Regions from separate parts of the Neptuniibacter sp. QD37_11 genome, predicted to be linked through region 1. Evidence: predicted binding sites of a transcription regulator. Region 1 holds the regulator's gene; the other holds the start of a gene.
The links. The regulator sigma-54, encoded in region 1, starts transcription at its own class of promoters, with help from an activator protein. The targets are predictions, from matches to a motif close to TGGCACNNNNNTTGCTNT.
Positions count from the first base shown of each region.

Region 1 (4,198 bases):
TGTGAAAAATGGGAAGCCAGACGTTCGCTTATATACACAGAGCGATGTTGACCTCCAGTGCATCCAATTCCAATTGTTATATAGCTGCGATTGTTTTCGGCAAAGCGGGGCAGCCAGCGAGATAGAAATTCTGTAATGTCGCTGATCATCTCGTTAACTTCAGGAGAATTGTTCAGAAACTCTTCGACTGGTTGCTCTTGTCCCGTAAATCTTCTTAGTTCAGGTATCCAATGGGGATTAGGTAGCGCACGGACGTCGTATACGAAATCGACATCTAGAGGTACCCCATGTTTAAAGCCGAAGGACTCAAATTGAACTGAAAGCGTCTGCTCTTTTCGTTTAGCTACGCGGAGTTTAACTGTATCCCTTAGGTCATAAAGGGAGAGGCGTGTCGTGTCTATCCTGATATCCGCAAGGCTAGCAATGGGTTCAAGTAGCTCTGATTCGGATTGGATCGACTGCTGTAGATTCTTATGTTCATCTGAAAGCGGGTGTTTTCTTCGGGTTGAACTGTATCTTTTTAATAGCGTAGCTTCAGATGAATCGAGAAAAATTACTTCATATTCTGCCCATCGTTCTTGGCGAAGGTTAAGCAAAATTTGAGGGAATTTGGAAAGGTTGCTGAGTAGATTGCGTGCATCAATGCTGACCGCTATGCGATCCGGGTGACTAGGTTCACTACTCATTTGCTGGACTAAATCAGGTAGCAATAATGCTGGGAGGTTGTCTATGCAATAGAAGCCTATATCTTCTAGAGCTTGTAGAGCCGTACTTTTGCCGGAACCGGATCGACCGCTTATCACTACAAGCTTCATTTCACATCCTATGAACTAAGTTGGCAAATTGCCTGATAGAGCGCTTCGTTATCTGCAACACTTCTCAGCTGTTCTCGCACGCTTTCTTGGCTGAATAACTCAGCAATCGCGGCAAGAGTTTGTAAGTGTTCAGATGTAGCATCTTCTGGTACCAAAAGAACAAACAAAAGATCTACCGGTTTGCTATCTATAGCGTCGAAATCAATTGGTTGAGCTAATTTGATTAAGTAGCCTTTGGCATCGCTGCAGTCAGCTAGTCTGCAATGGGGTATAGCTATGCCATCGCCTATGCCAGTACTACCTAATTTCTCGCGGCCGTGTAAGCCGTTGAAGATACAAGATGCTTCTAGGTTAGGGTTTTGCTCTGAAATAATTTCAGATGCTTTTTCCAGAATTCGTTTTTTACTGCTCCCCTCAAGACCACATAGGGTGCTTGAGGGGGTTAATAGTTCATGGACCAGCATAATACGTTGTAGCGGAGGCCTATTTGTGGTTTTTGAGTTTTTCTTTATGTTTTATAACTTGGCGGTCTAGCTTGTCAGTCAGGCCGTCAATTGCAGCATACATATCATCGTGTTCGTGAGTTGCGAACAGTTGGGCGCCGGAGACATGCATCTCTGCATCTGCTTTCTGGCGCTGTTTTTCGATGCTTAGTGTTACTTGAACATTGGTGATGTTATCGAAGTGACGCTCAATTTTCTGCATTTTTTCTAGGACGTAGTTTTGCATTGAATCAGTCAGTTCAACATGATGTCCAGTAATATTAATCTGCATAGGTCTCTCCTACTTGAGTGGAGGCGTTTTGCCGCCGTCCTTATTTATTATCTCTTTATTAAACCAGACGCTTTCTCTCATTAGAAGGTGGAATTCCCATTGCTTCACGATATTTTGCAATGGTGCGCCTAGCAACTTTGAATCCTTGTTCATCGAGGAACTGCGCGATTTTGTTATCGCTCAAAGGTTTAGCTGTGTTCTCTGCTGCAACCATCTTTTTAATTAGGGCGCGGATTGCTGTTGAAGATGCTGCTCCGCCTGTAGCTGTACTGACATGGCTGGAGAAGAAGTATTTCAATTCAAAAATACCGCGTGGTGTGTGCATAAACTTTTGCGTTGTTACACGAGAGATAGTTGATTCATGCATCTCTACTGCTTCAGCAATATCGTGTAATACCATAGGTTTCATGCCTTCTTCGCCATGATCTAGAAAACCAGATTGTCGTTTAACGATCTCATTCGACACTTTTAATAGGGTTTCATTACGGCTTTGTAGGCTTTTAATAAACCAACGTGCTTCTTGAAGATGGTTTTTCAGATAGGTGTTATCCAAACTGTTATCTGCACGCTTTACTAAACCTGCATAACCGGAGTTTATTCTAAGTTTAGGCGAAACTTCTGGATTTAGGTTAACAGTCCAAACACCGCGTTGTTTTGTTACGATGACATCTGGGATGACATATTCTGCAGCGGTCTGGCTTATGCTAGCGCCAGGTTTAGGGTTGAGGCTTTGAATGAGCTGAATAACTTGTTGTAGCTGTGGCTCTTTTAGGCGCGTCTTGCGCATTAATTGACGATAGTCGTGGGTGCCTAGAAGCTTGATGTATTGATTGACCACTTTAATGGCCTCATTACGCCACGGTGTATCAGATGGAAGTTGGCGAAGCTGTATAGCTAAGCATTCACTAAGGTCTCGACAAGCAATACCGGCCGGATCAAATTGTTGAATACGATGCAGTACGGCTTCTATTTCATCAAGTTCAACTTCGTCACTCTCATCGGAATTTTGTTCCAAAAAGTGCTCATGAATCTCTTCAAGAGGAACAGTTAAATAACCATCCGGATTAATGCCATCAATAATGTTGGTCGCAATGAGTCGATCCAGATCGCTCATAGGCGTCAAGTTTAGTTGCCAGTGAAGGTGATCTTGTAAGGTTTCTTCTGCCGTGTCATTTGATTCAAACGAATCAAGATCTTCTTTACTTAACGTTGGTGTGGAAGATTGATAGGTGTCTTCCCAGTTACTGTCAGTAGATAGCTCTTCAGGAATGCTCTCATTCCAATTATCTTCAGCCGCAGGTGTGTCGTCGAAGTCCTGTTCTGCTGAAGTGTTATTCTCTAATTCTTCGGCAGCAGCGCTTTGATGTGTTTCTAGGTTGTTATCCTGTTCATTAGATGGTACATCAGTAGTGTTGTCATCCTCAGATACATCCAGCATAGGATTGCTTTCAAGTGCCTCCTGAATCTCTTGTTGAAGATCCAGTGTAGATAATTGCAGCAGGCGAATCGCTTGCTGCAATTGTGGTGTCATTGTGAGCTGTTGCCCAATTTTTAAATGAAGCGCTTGTTTCATAATACGGCGGCACTAACTCCAGAGGCTACAATCATCTAGTTATTATCTATGGGTTTATAAGGTGAATTGATCACCGAGATACGCATCGCGCACTGCTTCATTATTCATAATGTCATCAGGCTTACCATTGGCAAGTATAGTGCCTTCACTGACAATATAGGCACTTTCGCAGATATCCAGTGTTTCTCTGACATTGTGATCAGTAATCAAAATGCCGATACCTTTGGACTGAAGGTGACGAATCGTTTGTTTGATGTCATTGACTGAAATAGGGTCAACACCAGCAAAAGGTTCATCTAAAAGCACAAATTCAGGTTCGGTTGCTAAGGCTCTGGCAATTTCAACCCTACGTCGTTCACCGCCAGATAGGCTCATGCCAAGGCTATCGCGAATATGAGTGATGTGAAATTCTTCCAGAAGCTCATTCATTTTGGACTTGATAGCTTGTTTATCTAAATCTTTTCGTGTTTCTAGTATCGCGAGCAAGTTGTCTTGTACAGATAGTTTGCGAAAAATTGAGGCTTCTTGAGGCAGGTAACCAATGCCTTCACGAGCACGCCCGTGCATAGGAAGGGCTGTGATATCTTGATCTTTAATTTTAACTTGGCCACGGTCTGCTTGTACAAGACCGACTATCATATAAAAACAGGTGGTTTTGCCTGCACCATTGGGGCCGAGAAGCCCAACAATCTCACCGCTATTAATTTTAAGTGAGACGTCTTTTACTACTTCTCTTCCTTTGTAGCGCTTAGCTAAATTTCGCGCTTCCAATAAGCTCATTACAGCAGGCCTTATTTCTTCTTAGTGGGCTGAATGACCATGTTTACACGGCCTTTTTCTTTAGCGTCTTTTGATGTTGCACCAAAAGCATCCACAATTGATTTGTCTAGGTCATAAACAATTTTATTGCCAGTAAAGGTGTCTTTGCCTTGTACTACTTTGGCACTTTGCGTAATGGTTAATTTCTTTTTGTTAACCATATACACCATGTGTTTACCCCAAGCATCACTGAAGTCACCATTCACTTCTTGTTGTT
Region 1 covers NZ_CP180552.1:2,649,367-2,653,564, reverse strand. Annotated here, with positions in the region: gene rapZ (RNase adapter RapZ) at 1-815, opposite strand, end outside; gene ptsN (PTS IIA-like nitrogen regulatory protein PtsN) at 824-1,282, opposite strand; gene hpf (ribosome hibernation-promoting factor, HPF/YfiA family) at 1,299-1,589, opposite strand; gene ACMXYT_RS12320 (RNA polymerase factor sigma-54) at 1,648-3,162, opposite strand; gene lptB (LPS export ABC transporter ATP-binding protein) at 3,217-3,942, opposite strand; gene lptA (lipopolysaccharide transport periplasmic protein LptA) at 3,954-4,198, opposite strand, start outside.

Region 2 (4,198 bases), 770 kb from region 1:
GGCAAGGCAATAGAATCTTGGTTTGCAGTTTCGCCATGCTCTGTTAAATGCTCTAGAGCAACGAATAATGCTTCACGCTTATTTGTCTCAGTTACAACTGAAATAGTTGGGATAGTGCGGTAAGACGAAGCAGCTTGGTCGTTAGGCAGATCATCTTGTGTGATTAGTTTAATCTGCTCAGTAGAGTAGCCTAGCCCTTCAAGCATAGCGTGAGTTGTTTTTAATTCACGCTTAAGCAGATCGCGAACCATCTCAGGGACATTAGGCGTATCTAACAGTAAAACTAGCTGAGCGCCTGAGGCTAAACTGACTAACCAGCTTTCTTGTCCTGCAGCTGCCACTTCTTCTAGAGACACAGGTAGAACATTGTCAGAAAGGAGCTCTGGATGGTTAGCAATGATCTCAGCGCCAACTTCATGATCATGGATCAGAATCGTTGGTTCTGTGCCGCCATTATTCTGATAAGTAGAAATCAGGCGGTGCAAATAATTATGTAGCATCACCGGTTGAGGTAATGCGTAAGAGATCGCTCCAGTAGGGCAGGCTGTGGCACAACCACCAGCGCCATGGCACATGTGTGGGTTGATCTCGATTAAATCTTTAAAAGAGGTAATCGCATCTGCAGGGCACACATCTAAGCAGCGTGTGCAGCCTGTTTGACCTCGATTGCTGTGTGCGCAGATGTCATTATTAATTTGGAAATAACGAGGCTTTTCAAACTCACCGATGTAGTTCGGTAGCTCTTCTATTACTTCAGAAAACTTGCTGCTCTCAGGTGAAACGTGGAAGTAACCAGCAGGCGTTAGATCTGTAGTGAATAAAGACTCTTGGCCCAAGTTCAAAATCAGATCAAAGCAGTTTTTATTCTGAGCAATCTTTGCGAAGTTTTCGTTATTACCCTGATGATCGATAGTAACTTGAAACTGACCTAGGAAGCCTTTGGTCTGGCTAAGCTTCGCCGTGTGAACTTTAAGTTCAGGTGCAGCGTCAATTGCGCGTTGCAGATGATCAGTATCAGTATTGCTAATTGGGTCGGTAGCAAGAAGAGTAATGCTTGCCATGCCGGACAGTTGTGCTGCAGCTAAACGAATAGTGTCCTCGGCACCCGTAATTAATAGGTGACCGTAGGTGCTGTAAGTTACTGTCGCAGGCGCTAGGTTCTGCGGAAAAGATACTTGTTTTATCGCCAAATCACGTGCTTTGGCGTTTACACTCTGCTCTGTCGTCATTCTCTACCTCACTGACTGAAATAGGGTGCATTCTGTCGATGCTTTAGTCTCTATTTCAGGGGCGACTCAAACGTTTAGGTTTTTCGTCACAATTTGTTGTTTATATAAAGCAATCGGAGAACCAGTTTTTGGCTGTAAAAATTCCCCTAAAGCGCACTTAGGTCTGTCGTTTTTGTTTTTCTTAAGTTAGGGTGGGACAAAGTGTCTCTATGGGTCAAAAAGGGTTGAGTCATTCCGACTCTTTGTCCTAAGTTGCTGAAAAAATTAGCATTCAAGATCGGCATCGCCTAAGTCATCAGAATCATCTAGATCACTAAAGTCGCGGCTTTCGACCTTGGTCGTATCGTTGGTGCTCTCTGGATCTTCTTCGGTCTCGCCGCTAACGCCTTCTTTAAATCCTTCTTCGGCTTCCTCGATTTTTTCATCTGCCCAACTTCGAAGTTTGGAAACGACTTCTTGGGTAAGTGCAGGCATTTTGCTGAAATCTTCATCGTAATCGTTAAGGCCGTCACGAATGTTGAACTCAGGTAATCTGAATAGTTTTCTTAGGGCGAGATTGCGAAGTTCTTCTGACACACCAGGTGAAAAAAACTGCTCGAAATTGGAATCGTTATCCAGTGATTCAATATCTGGCATATCTTCATCGGTTAGAGGGGGTAACTCTTCGGTATCAACAGCTTCCTCTGAAAGAGCGGCTTCTGTTTGAGATTCTTCTATTGGCTCAGCTTGCTGCTCAGCTTTACGTTGTGACCAGCGAGAAAAAAATGATTGGTTATCGCTCACTGCTACGTCCTTTGCCTTTTTTCTTCTTTTTACCGCAATCGATTAGTTCACCGTGTATGCCTAGGTAGGTGTCTATCCAGCATTGAACGGCCTGCGGCATCGAAACTTCTAACATTTTATGTTCGCCATCCATAAAAGAAGCAGCGTCGTCTTGACTAGCTGTTATGTGGATTGGCGTTAATGTGTTGTCCATCTCGTCTTCATTGCACAAGACAAAGAGGTGTGGTTGCTGAGAGTCTAAGTTAAAGCGATAGGCTGTTCGTTCATCTTTGTGCAGATCTAAATCAAGGTGGAAGAAGTTAGGCTTATCGTCTTGATGAGGCTCAATGGCATCTATCTGCCAGCGTTCTGTATCCCAGCCGTTAACTTCAATGCTTTCAACTGAAAGAGAAACTTGAAGTGGCCAGTTATCTGTTGTTTTTGTTGCAGACATCTTTTGTCTTCCGTCGTGGGGAATTCTCCTTTGTAGTTCTGCAAACTACGGGCCATCTCTTTATTTAATAGCTGTTGAGCGTGAATAGGTGGGCTTAGAGGTGCTTAATGCGCAAATGCTATGACAATTATTCCCATGTTTTTAAATGGTTGGGACAAAATGACCCACTTATAATGACCTAGTACTTACTGGAAGCAGAGTTAAATGTATTAATTGGTAGAAAATATAAGGTCATCGCAAGGTAGGAACGTAAATTGCTACTAAGGAGAGAAAGTTACGAAGAAGATGGCGTGACGCTGTATTAATAGAGTTGGAATATGCAAAACGTGTCAGAAATCATAATAAGTAATGCATCTGCGCAGCTTACTCACGAAGTAGAGGCGATCGACGAACAAGGAAGTGTTCGACAGGTTCAAATTGCCTGTGAACGCCCATTAACGATTTATCTAAATAAAAGAGAGATTGTTACCTTAATGACTTTGGGTGGTGATCCTGAAGCGTTAGTCCTTGGTTATCTTCGAAATCAGGGCTTTATACATTCTCTATCTGATCTTAAAGCAATACAGGTAGATTGGGATGTTGAAGCGGCCGCTGTTGTAACCCATGGCGAACCTGAAGGCTTGGAGGAAAAGCTTCAGCAGCGCACAGTGACTAGTGGTTGTGGTCAAGGCACGATGTTTGGCAGCGTAATGGAAAAGCTAGAGGAGGTTAGATTACCTGAAGTAACGATTAAGCAAAGTACTGTTTATGCGCTGTTAGATAACCTTAATAAGCATAACGATACCTATAAGAACGCGGGTGCAGTACATGGTTGTGCTATCTGCGAAGGTGACCAAGTGGTTTCTTTTATTGAAGATGTTGGTCGTCACAATGCAGTCGATACACTTGCTGGACGTATGTGGCTTCAAGGAATAGATACCGATAATAAGATTTTCTACACAACGGGTCGCTTAACATCTGAGATGGTTATTAAAGTTGCGCAGATGGGGATTCCTGTATTGCTGTCTCGCTCAGGTGTAACCCAGATGGGTTTGGAGTTGGCCAGAGAACTGGGTATCACGATGTTGGCTCGAGCCAAAGGTAAGCATTTTCTACAGTTTAGTGGTAATGCATCATTGATCAGAGATGTTCAGTTACCGCCTAAACAAAATTCTGTTAAGCAAGCAAGAACGGAGGCATAAGATGAGTGATATGTCTCAAGCGTTTATGAATGTTAAGCAGCTGGCTGATTATTTGCACCTGAACGAGAAGAAAGTGTATGCAATGGCTGCTGAGGGTGAGATTCCAGCAACTAAACTGACTGGTAAATGGTTGTTCCCCAAGTCACTGGTAGATCGCTGGTTATTGGAGAGCTGCCATAGTGGCATGATGGCCGATCGATTGTTGCTATCTGGTAGTGATGATCCTTTATTGCAGGCAGCAGCTAATAGATTGACGCAACATCTCAGAACTAAAGCGTTATTCAGTTATACGGTAACGGGTACAAAGCTTGGTTTAGAGCTTCTTGCCCAGGGGCATGCTGATGCCTGTGCGATTCATTGGGGGCGCGCCGAAGAAAGCGATGTCCGACATCCTGCGCTGTTACAACAGTTCTCGCAATCTAAGCATTGGATTTTGGTTCATTTGTTTAACCGCAGCCAAGGTTTGATTATGCGACCGATGGACCTCGAACGCTTACAAGACCCCAATGAGGCGCTGGATTACAGTACTCGCTGGGTTACACGTCAAGAAGGTGCTGGCTCGCAGCGCTTTT
Region 2 covers NZ_CP180552.1:1,874,433-1,878,630, reverse strand. Annotated here, with positions in the region: gene ACMXYT_RS08560 (4Fe-4S binding protein) at 1-1,229, opposite strand, end outside; gene ACMXYT_RS08555 (DUF3306 domain-containing protein) at 1,494-2,012, opposite strand; gene ACMXYT_RS08550 (DUF3305 domain-containing protein) at 2,002-2,445, opposite strand; gene fdhD (formate dehydrogenase accessory sulfurtransferase FdhD) at 2,763-3,626, shown strand; gene ACMXYT_RS08540 (substrate-binding domain-containing protein) at 3,628-4,198, shown strand, end outside.
Region 2: the regulator sigma-54 is predicted to act here: its motif matches at 2,483-2,500, upstream of ACMXYT_RS08550 (DUF3305 domain-containing protein).